One region of the Microbispora sp. NPDC088329 genome, then DNA from elsewhere that is predicted to be linked to it. Evidence: predicted binding sites of a transcription regulator. Region 1 holds the regulator's gene; each other region holds the start of a gene.

Region 1 (3,271 bases):
GACGCGCTTCATCTTCAGACCCTTGCGCGGGCGCTTGCCGGCCCGGCCCCCCGCACCCGATACGGTGCCGCTCACGGTCTCCGTCATGATTTCCCCCTCCCAGGGCCCGGTGGAGCCCCTCTTTCGGACCACGCTCGTTACAACCTCATCGTCACGCCGCGCCGTCGCGCGCCGCCGTCCGCCTCGTCCCGGCCCCCCGGAAGGCGCCTACTCCTCGGCCTCAGGGCCGTGAGCCGCGCGGAGCCGCTCGATCTCCGCCTCGAAGTCGGCCAGCGTCTCGAAGCCCCGGTAGACCGACGCGAAGCGCAGGTACGCCACCTCGTCGAGGTCGCGGAGCGGCCCCAGGATGGCCAGGCCCACCTCGTGGGAGGCGATCTCGGCCGCACCGGTGCCCCGGATGCTCTCCTCGACCCGCTGCCCGAGCTGGGCGAGGGAGTCCTCGCCGACCGGGCGCCCCTGACAGGCCCGCCGCACGCCGGCGATGACCTTCTCCCGGGAGAACGGCTCGGTGACCCCGCTCCGCTTGCTCACCATCAGCAGCACGGTCTCCTGGGTGGTGAACCTGCGCCCGCACTCGGGGCAGGTGCGCCTGCGGCGGATCGCCGCCCCGTCCTCGGCCGCGCGGCTGTCCACGACCCGGGTGTCGGGATGGCGACAGAACGGACAGTGCATTTCATCGCCTCCCTGAACGCACATCCCGAACACAAGGTGTGGTGAACTTACACCGCTGTGACTACTAGATGTTGTGGTCCAACCGTAGAAGTGCCCGACCTTGAACGCAAGTCGAACCGGCCCTGGGCCGGGAAGTGCCTGCTCGGTGCGCGTGTCGCCGCTCCCGTCACCGCCGCACCACCTGCCCCACGGGTCGCGCGATAGGCCCTTTACGCACCATTCCCCGCCGTTTTATGCACGGCGTCTGACCTGGGCGTACAGACGCCACAGAAGATCGGCTGAATCGAACACGGGATCGATCGAACTCCCGTACGATGAGATGAACGGCGAGATCGGTGATTTCGCTGGATATCGAACAATTGTTTGACGGTGATCTTGAATCGCGGTACGGTCGCTCTGTGCGACATGAGGAACACGGATTGAGAGGTGGCATCGTGAGTGACCGAAGTGAGCAAGCGGATGGCGTCAGCGACCTCGCGGTTCGCAGGCGCGACTCGCTTGGCCTCACCCCGAGGCAGCGGAAGATCCTCGAGGTGATCCGCGACTCGGTCCAGCAGCGCGGCTACCCGCCGTCCATGCGGGAGATCGGGGAAGCGGTCCAGCTGACGAGCACCTCCAGCGTGTCGCACCAGCTCACGGCGCTCCAGCGTAAGGGTTACCTCCGGCGCGACCCGCACCGCCCCAGGGCACTGGAGGTCCGGCTGCCGGGAGAGCCGGTGCTGTGGGTCGATCCGGACGCCACCCCCGAGGAGGAGGCCGGGTTCACCCGGCCCACGGCCGCGTACGTGCCGCTGGTCGGCCGCATCGCCGCCGGTGGCCCCATCCTCGCCGAGCAGAGCATCGAGGACGTTTTCGCGCTGCCCAAGCAGCTGGTGGGCGAGGGCACGCTGTTCCTGCTCCAGGTCTCCGGCGACTCCATGATCGAGGCCGCCATCGCCGACGGCGACTGGGTCGTGGTGCGGCAGCAGCCGGTCGCCGACAACGGCGACATCGTGGCCGCGATGATCGACGGCGAGGCCACCGTGAAGACCTTCAAGCGCAAGGACGGGCACGTGTGGCTGGTGCCGCACAACCCCAACTACGAGCCGATCCCCGGCGACGAGGCGACCGTGCTCGGCAAGGTCACGGCCGTTCTCCGGAAGCTGTAGCAGCACCGGCGCCCCGCGATGCGACGCGCCGCGGGGCGCGACGCCGCCTTTCCGGCGGTCACTAAGCGACAATTAGGGTGAGTCGGATGAGATTCGACTCGCTGTCCCTGGATGCGCTGTCCCTGGATGCGGCCCGCACCCGCGACGGAATCAAATGGACGCACGCCGAGGCCGGCGTCATTCCCGCCTGGGTCGCCGACATGGACTTCCCCGTGCCCGGCGCGGTCACCGAGGCCATCGCGCGACGAGCCGCCGCGGATCTCGGCTATCCCGCATGGCTGGACCAGCCGACCGCCGGCCCTCTGGCGGAGGCGTTCGCCGAGCGCATGGAGGCGCGGTACGACTGGCGGGCCGACCCGTCCCACGTGCGGTCCTACACCGACCTCAACCAGGCCCTCCAAGTGCTGCTGCACGTCATGACCGAACCCGGTGACGCGGTGGCGCTGCACGTGCCGGCCTACGATCCCTTCCTCGCCACGATCACCGGGATGGGCCGACGCCTGGTGCCGATGCCGCTGACGGCCGACGGCAGGTTCGAGGTCCCCGGCGAGCCCGTCCGGGTGCTCCTGCTGGTGAATCCGCAGAACCCCTCCGGCCGCTCGTTCACCCGTGCGGAGCTCGACGCCGTCGCCGCGTACGCCGACCGGCACGGCACGCTGGTGATCTCCGACGAGATCCACGCCGACCTGACGTACGCTCCGGCCCGGCACATCCCGTTCGCCACGATCCTTCCCGAGCGCACGGTCACGCTGACCTCCGCCAGCAAGGCCTTCAACATGGGCGGCCTGCGCTGCTCGGTGGCCCACATCGGCGCGAAGGACGCCAGGGACGCGCTGGGTCGCCAGCCCGCCCACATCTACGGGGCGCCCAGCGTCCTCGGGGTGGAGGCCACGGTGGCCGCCTGGCGGCACGGCGACGCGTGGCTGGAGGAGGTGCTGGCCATCCTGGACCGCAACCGCAGGCGCATCGCCGAGCGGCTCCCGTCGGTCGGGTACCGCATGCCCGAGGCCACCTATCTCGCGTGGCTCGACTTCGGCGTGCCCGGCGCGGCGCACTTCCTCGAGCGGGAGGCCCAGGTCAAGCTCAACCCGGGCCCCAACTACGGAGGCGGCGACACCTTCGCCCGCCTCAACTTCGCGACGTCGGCGGCGATCCTGGAGGAGATCCTGGCCAGGATCGCCGCCGCGCTGGCGTGACGCGCCCGCTCAGCTCGCCGTGCAGCTGACCGAGGACGGGACGCCGTTGTTGCCGGACCAGCTGCCGTTGAATCCGAACGTCGTCGAGGCCCCGGCGCCCAGGGCGCCGTTGTAGGACAGGTTCGTCACGGTGACGTTCGAACCGCTCGCGCTGAGCGTGCCGTTCCAGAGCTGGCTGACGCTCTGGCCGTTCGGGAAGGCCCACTTCACGGTCCAGCCCGAGATGGCCGAGGAACCGGCCTTCACCGTGACCTC
Region 2 (3,271 bases), on a different contig from region 1:
GCGCTCGACCGGCGTGCGGTCGCGCAGCGTCGAGTTGCCGATCAGCACGCCGCAGGGGTGCAGCGCGATGTGCCGGGGCAGCCCGTCTAGCCGCTCGGCCAGGCGGAACACGGTCTGCAGCGACCGGTCGTTCAGCCCGCTGTCGCGCAGCTCGGGCAGGTCGGACAGCGCGGCCCTGATCTGCCTGGCCCGCACCTGCGGGAACGCCTTCGCGATGACGTCGACCTCGTGCGGCGGCAGGCCCATCGCGGCGCCGACGTCCCTGATCGCGCTGCGGGCGCGGTAGGTCTCCATCATCGACACGCAGGCCACCCGCTCCTCGCCGTACCGGCCGAGGATCGCGCGGTAGCAGTCGAGGCGCCGGGCCGACTCCACGTCGATGTCGATGTCGGGCAGGCCCTTGCGGCCCTCCGACAGGAAGCGTTCCATCAGCAGGCCGTGTTCGAGTGGGTTCACCTCCCCGATGCCGATCAGGTAGTTGACCAGGCTGCCCGCCCCCGAGCCGCGGATCGCGCACCGCACGCCCATCGCCCGGATCATGTCCGTGATGCCGACGACGGACGTGAAGTAGCCCGACAGCCGTTTCTTCTCGATGACGTGGAGCTCGGCGGCCAGCCGGTCGCGAGCCTCGGACGAGCGTTCCAGCCCCCGCCGGGCCAGCCCCTCCTCGCAGCGGCGCCGCAGCAGCGGCACCGGGTCCTCGCCGGCCTCCGGCAGGTGAAGCCGGGGCCGCTCGGGGTCGAGCAGGGGCACGATCTCGACGGGATCGAGCACGCAACGCTCGGCGACGCGACGGGTCTCGGCCAGCAGGCGCGCCGCCCGGCCGGTGTCGCCGCCGCAGACCCGCGCGGCCACCCGTGCCATCTCGGCGCCGTCCTTCAGGTACGCGTGGGCCGTGGGGTCGTCCAGATGCCGCCCGTCGAGGGGCACCAGCTTGCGCGCCGCGTCGAGCACGTTGCCGACCTGGTGGTCGGCGGCGTCCAGATAGCGGACCGCGTTGGTCAGCACGACCGGCACGCCCGCCGAGTCGGCCAGCCCGATCATGCGGGCGGCGGTGTTCGCGTCGCGGTAGCCGTACAGGTCGGACACCTCGACGACCAGGTCGGGGACCACCGCGCGCCAGGCGGCGAGCAGGGCGCGGGCCTGGTCGTCGCGCCGCTCGGCCACCGCGCGGCCGACGCCGGAGCGGGGCCCGAGCAGCACGGTCAGCCGCGGCTCCCCGTCCGGGCCGGACGCGTGCTCGGCCACCATCCCCGGCGTGACGTACGGCTCGCCGCGCTCCCCCGCGTGGTGGGCGGCCGTGACCAGGCGGCACAGCGCGGCCCAGCCGCCGGTGCGCGCGAGCACGACGACCCGCGCGGGTCCGGTCGCCGTCCCCCGGCCGTGCCCATGCCCGTGTCCGGTGCGGCGGCCGGACGGCAGGCCGCCTCCGAACAGGTCGTCGGGCGTCGAAGAGCCCGGTGTCGAAGAGCCAGGTGCGGAAGAGGCGCCGTCGAGGGCGAGATCGACCCCGACGACCGGGCGGACACCCCTCTCGTGGCACGCGATGACATGCTTGATCACGCCGTAGAGGCCGTCGCGGTCGGTCAGCGCCAGTGTGTCCATGCCGTGCTCGGCGGCCCGCCGGACGAGGGCGGCCGGGAACGCGGTGCCGTACCGCAGAGAGAAGGCGGACGCCACGTGCAGGTGAACGAAGGGTTCCGTCACCGGCGTCCCCCCGTCCGTCCCCCGGCCCGTACGGCGTTCCGTCCTCCAGCGGCCCGTCCCCCGGTCATCGTGGGTGGCTGGAGCGTTCCCATCAGTCCCAGGCCCTCAGCAGGAGCCAGCCGCCGCTGGCGGTGTCGAAGCGCAGTTCATAGGTCCCGACCTCCTTGCCGGCCGCGGCCCCCAGTCGCCAGAACCGCCGTTCGCCGGGATCGGCGTCCGAGGTCTTCCACCATTCCCTGGCGACCACCCAGTGGTCCTGGATCTCGCGGACGGTGTAGAGCCGGTCACGCCAGACGAACTGAGCAGGGTGGCCGTCCCGGACCCACACCTCGATCGGATCGCCGTAAAGTCTGCTCAAGACTCCTTCTCCCTGTGGCTTTCTGGCCACCCGGGGGAAGACGGGCGGATGATTCGGGCAGAATCGCCGCTACTTCGAACATACGTTCCCAGGAGATCGAACGCAAGTCGGCGCGGCCCGTTCCGGGGGGCGAAAGCCCAGGAAGCGCGTCCGGCAGCGGGTGCCGAAGGGACCAAATCCCGCTGCCCCGGCGGAGCGCCGCCTCACCGCCCGTCTTGAAAACTTCCGCAGCACGGCCGCCGGGGAAGACACCCCCGTTTCCCTGCCGGGGCCGCACGGGGCGGGCGGGCCGGGATTCCGCCCCTGAGGATGAGGGGCTCAGGCCTCGCGTTCGGCGAAGGCTGCCAGCAGCTGGGCCTGCGCGGTGTCGAAATACGCGAGCAGCTCCCACTCGGCCCGCTCGTGGTCGCCGGCGGCCAGCAGCGCGGCGATGCGCGCGTTGTCCTCCAAGTAGGGCTCGTGGAAGAGCCTCAGCTCGCCCATCACGTGGAAGGCCAGCCGCAGCTCCGCGAGCAGGCGCGCCATCGTCGCGTCCACACGCGGGCTGGCGAGCAGCGCGGCGATCGCCCGGTGGAACCGCATGTTGGCGGTGCCGACGGCCACCCAGTCGCCGGCGTCCGCGGCCGCCTGCCCTTCTTCGACGTGGCGCCCCACCTCCCGTACGGCCTCGGGCGGGGCCGTGACGACGGCCCGCACGCCCGCCGTCTCCAGGACGCGCCGCATCGCGTAGATGTCCGCCACGTCGGCCGCCGCGAGCTTGCGGACGAAGACGCCGCGGTGCAGCTCGTGCACCAGCAGGTTCTCATGGGACAGCAGCCTGAACGCTTCCCGGAGCGTGTTGCGGGAGACGCCGAGGAGGTTGCCGATCGTCTCCTCCGACAGGCGGGTGCCCGGAGGCAGGGAACCGTCGATGACGTTCTCCCGCAGGACGTCGGCGACCAGTTCCGCGGCGCTGGCCCGATCGAGCACCGGCCGAGCCGCGCTCAGCCGCTCTGCCCAGCCAGCCGTAGCCGTCATCCGCAACCCCTTCTCGACCGCCGGATTACTCCAAGTTTAGGCAGCGGCTGGCGGCCGGAACCGCGTCGGCCGGGCGTCAGCGAGCTCATCATCGCCGAGCGTCGGGAGTTCACAGCATGGTGTGGCGCGGAGGTAACCCACAAGAGTATTGATGGATCGTTGAACAATCCTCTAATTTTACGAGGAGGT
Region 3 (3,271 bases), on a different contig from region 1:
GGAGGCGGTCGTCGGCGGGCTGAAGATCCGCAACTCCGACCACGAGGCGTTCGGATCGCTGTCGTTCCTCGACTCCTACGCCCACTCGTGCAACACGACGTTCGCCCCGCTCGCCGCGGACAAGCTGAACGCGGCCAAGCTGTACGACCTGGCGACCGATCTGGGCTTCAACCAGCCGCTGCGCATCGGCGTCCCGGCCACCGCGGGCAGCATGCCGAAGGCCACCAGCGCCGCCGACCTTGCCGCGGAGTCCTTCGGGCAGGGCAGGATCACCGCCAGTCCCCTGGTCATGGCGACCGTGGCCGCCGCCGTGGCGGACGGCTCCTGGCGGCCGCCCACACTGGTGCCCTCGATGAAGCAGAAGGCCGCTCCCAAGGAGCTGCCGCAGGACGTCGTCACGGGCCTGCGGTCGATGATGCGGGCGGTCGTCACCAAGGGCACCGCCCACGCCGCCGGACTTCCCGGGGGGACGGCAGGCAAGACCGGGACCGCCGAGTTCGGCACCGGCCCCGAACTCGACTCGCACGCCTGGTTCATGGGCTTCCGCGGCGACCTGGCCTTCGCCGTGGTCGTCGAGGGCGGCGGAATGGGCGGCGCCGTGGCGGCTCCGGTCGCCGCGCGCTTCCTCAAAGGCCTGTCCTGATCCCGCCGCCGAGGCGGGCGGCGCGCGCAGCGGGCGTGGGGTGACCGCGCTCGCCCGGGTGCCGGGAGGGCCGGATGACGCCCGAGCTACACGGGGAGAGCGGCGGCGTCGTGCCGCAGGGCCATGACCAGCAGGGTCGCGATCAACGTGGCGATGAGCAGCCAGCTCACCGCGATGATCACCGTCGAGCGGCCGGGCCGGCGGCGGCCGGCGCTCCGCCCCTGCCGCCCGCGCTCCGCACGGTGGTTGAACGACTCGAGCCTGGCCGCGAGCTTCGGGTCCTCGTCGGTGAGGTGCCGCTCGATCATCGCCAGCATCCGCTCTTCGTCCTGCGACCAGGCCATCGCGCAACTCTCCCAGAACGCAAGGTATGTGCCGACGTTCTGCCCAACGATGAAGATCGTTAGCCGTTTCCAGGGCCGCGATTTACCGCCCGTTGCACGTTGCGATCTCCATCGAACCTCTGTTCTAATCGGAAGGTGCGGTGGGATGGGCTGCGCCTCGACGTGGGCGTCGACACGGGTGACGGCGGGCACGATGACGGCGGCCAGGGCGGTGGGCAGGGCGGCGGACGTCATAGCGACGGACAGGGCGGGACGACGCCCCTGTTCGCCCGGTCGGCCGTGGCGAGGACCTTCGACACCCCCGAGTTCCGCGGCGTCACCTTCTACGAGATCCACGCGCGGTCGATCATCAACCGGGTGCCCTCGGCCAGCCGGGTCCCGTTCGAGTGGACCGTCAACCCCTATCGGGGCTGCACCCACGCGTGCACGTACTGCTTCGCCCGCAAGACGCACGAATACCTCGATCTGGACTCAGGACGGGACTTCGACTCGAAGATCGTCGTGAAGGTCAACGCCCCCGGCCTCGTGCGCAGGGAACTGGAGGCGCCCCGCTGGGGCGGGCACCCCATCGCGATGGGGACCAACGTCGACTGCTACCAGCGGGCCGAGGGCCGCTACCGGCTGATGCCGGGGATCCTCGCGGCCCTGCGGGACGCCCGCAACCCGTTCTCGATCCTGACCAAGGGTTCGCTCATCCTGCGCGACCTCGGCCTGCTCGCCGAGGCGGCGGAGGTGACCGACGTGAGCACCGCTGTCTCGATCGGGTTCACCGACGAGTCGCTGTGGCGGGCCGTCGAGCCCGGCACCCCGTCGCCGCGCAAGCGGCTGGAGGTGTGCGCCGCCCTCAACGGGCACGGGGTCCCGTGCGGCGTGCTCATGGCGCCGATCCTCCCCTATCTGTCCGACTCGCCCCGGACGCTGGAGACCACCGTCCGGCGCATCGCCGAGGCCGGCGCCACGCATGTCACACCGATCGTGCTCCACCTGCGGCCCGGCGCGCGTGAGTGGTTCATGGCCTGGCTGTCCCGCGAACACCCCCGGCTGGTCCCCCGCTACCTGGAGCTGTACGGCAGGGGCGCCTACGCCCCCAAGGCCTACCAGGAACGCATCGGCGAGATGGTGCGGGCGCTCGCCCGCGAGCACGGCATCGGCCGGTCGGCTCCACCCGGCGGCGAAGCAGGCGCGCGCGGCGGCCGAGCGGCAGAGGCACGCGGGGCCGGAACAGCGGGGACGCGCGGCGCCAGCGCCGGACAGCGCCCCGGCGAACGGTCGGCGCCGCCGCCCGCGCCCGCCGCGACGCCCGAACAGCTCACACTCCTTTAAGGCGGCCACCTTCGCCCGCGTGGAATTTCACTCTGGGCGGCGTGATCGTCCGATACGGGATCGACGGAGTGATCAGGTGTCGCCGGACGGCGGGGTCCCGTCGAAGGCGCCGGCGGATGCGGCGAGGGCGGCGGTTCTGGCCGCGCGGCCGGGTAGGCCCGGGTCGGCGGGCGTGCGCAGAAGCACCAGATGGTGGTAGACGGGCGCGGTGGCGGCGATGAGCAGTGGCCGGGCATCGGTGTGCGGGGGGAGCTCGCCGCGCCGGATCGCCCGGTGGACGATGGCCTCGCAGCGGGCGTAGCGGTCTTCCCAGAGCCGCCGTTGGGCGTGGTCGGCCTTGTCGGAGCGGAAGGAAGCGGCGATCAGGGCCCCCATGATGGGCGGCTGTGCGGTCAGCGCGTCCTGGATCTCATGGTTGAGTGCCGCCAGGTCACCTTCCAGAGAACCGGTGTCCGGGGGTTGCCAGGCGTCGTCGCCCGCCGCGTCCAGGACGTCGGCGAGCAGGCCTCCGACGTCTCCCCAGCGCCGGTACACCGTGGCGCGGTGCACCCCCGCACGGGTCGCGACGGCCTCCATGGTGAGCCCGTCGTAACCGCCCTCTCCGAGCTCCGCCAGGACCGCGTCGAGCACCTGCTCACGGATACGGGCGGTGCGGCCGCCGGGCCGGCGCCGGGACTGTGGCACGGGCTGAGCACCCTCCGGTGGCGGCGCTGAAGGAGTCATCGTTGGTGGCCCGTTTGCTCGATGGGACGGTGTCATGACAGCATCTTAATGCATCAACTGTCGCAATAGCGGGGTCATCGGTGGTCTTCTGACTTTCGCCCGGCCGCGGGCTTCTGGCGGCCGCCCCGCCCACGAACCTGCCCCCGAATGCCGTGAAGTGCCCGAATGCCCGCACAGGTCCTCAACGCCCGCCCCCGACGTCCGCGAGCTCCCTTGCGGAAAGGAAACGTTTTGATGG

The links. Region 1 encodes LexA, which represses DNA repair genes until DNA is damaged. Its sites were predicted from a motif close to TCGAACANNTGTTCGA; they were not measured.
Region 2: the regulator LexA is predicted to act here: its motif matches at 2,140-2,155, upstream of AB0O28_RS16465 (DUF6504 family protein).
Region 3: the regulator LexA is predicted to act here: its motif matches at 1,099-1,114, upstream of AB0O28_RS08300 (Rv2578c family radical SAM protein).

The regions. Positions count from the first base shown of each region.
Region 1 covers NZ_JBFBIP010000012.1:133,839-137,109, forward strand. Annotated here, with positions in the region: gene AB0O28_RS22760 (vitamin B12-dependent ribonucleotide reductase) at 1-87, opposite strand, end outside; gene nrdR (transcriptional regulator NrdR) at 208-672, opposite strand; gene lexA (transcriptional repressor LexA) at 1,104-1,820, shown strand; gene AB0O28_RS22775 (aminotransferase class I/II-fold pyridoxal phosphate-dependent enzyme) at 1,907-3,016, shown strand; gene AB0O28_RS22780 (cellulase family glycosylhydrolase) at 3,026-3,271, opposite strand, start outside.
Region 2 covers NZ_JBFBIP010000007.1:185,963-189,233, reverse strand. Annotated here, with positions in the region: gene dnaE (DNA polymerase III subunit alpha) at 1-1,707, opposite strand, end outside; gene AB0O28_RS16465 (DUF6504 family protein) at 1,799-2,065, opposite strand; gene AB0O28_RS16460 (GntR family transcriptional regulator) at 2,384-3,082, opposite strand.
Region 3 covers NZ_JBFBIP010000003.1:224,095-227,365, reverse strand. Annotated here, with positions in the region: gene AB0O28_RS08310 (penicillin-binding transpeptidase domain-containing protein) at 1-643, shown strand, start outside; gene AB0O28_RS08305 (DUF3040 domain-containing protein) at 730-987, opposite strand; gene AB0O28_RS08300 (Rv2578c family radical SAM protein) at 1,123-2,310, shown strand; gene AB0O28_RS08295 (TetR/AcrR family transcriptional regulator) at 2,383-2,994, opposite strand; gene AB0O28_RS08290 (CatB-related O-acetyltransferase) at 3,268-3,271, shown strand, end outside.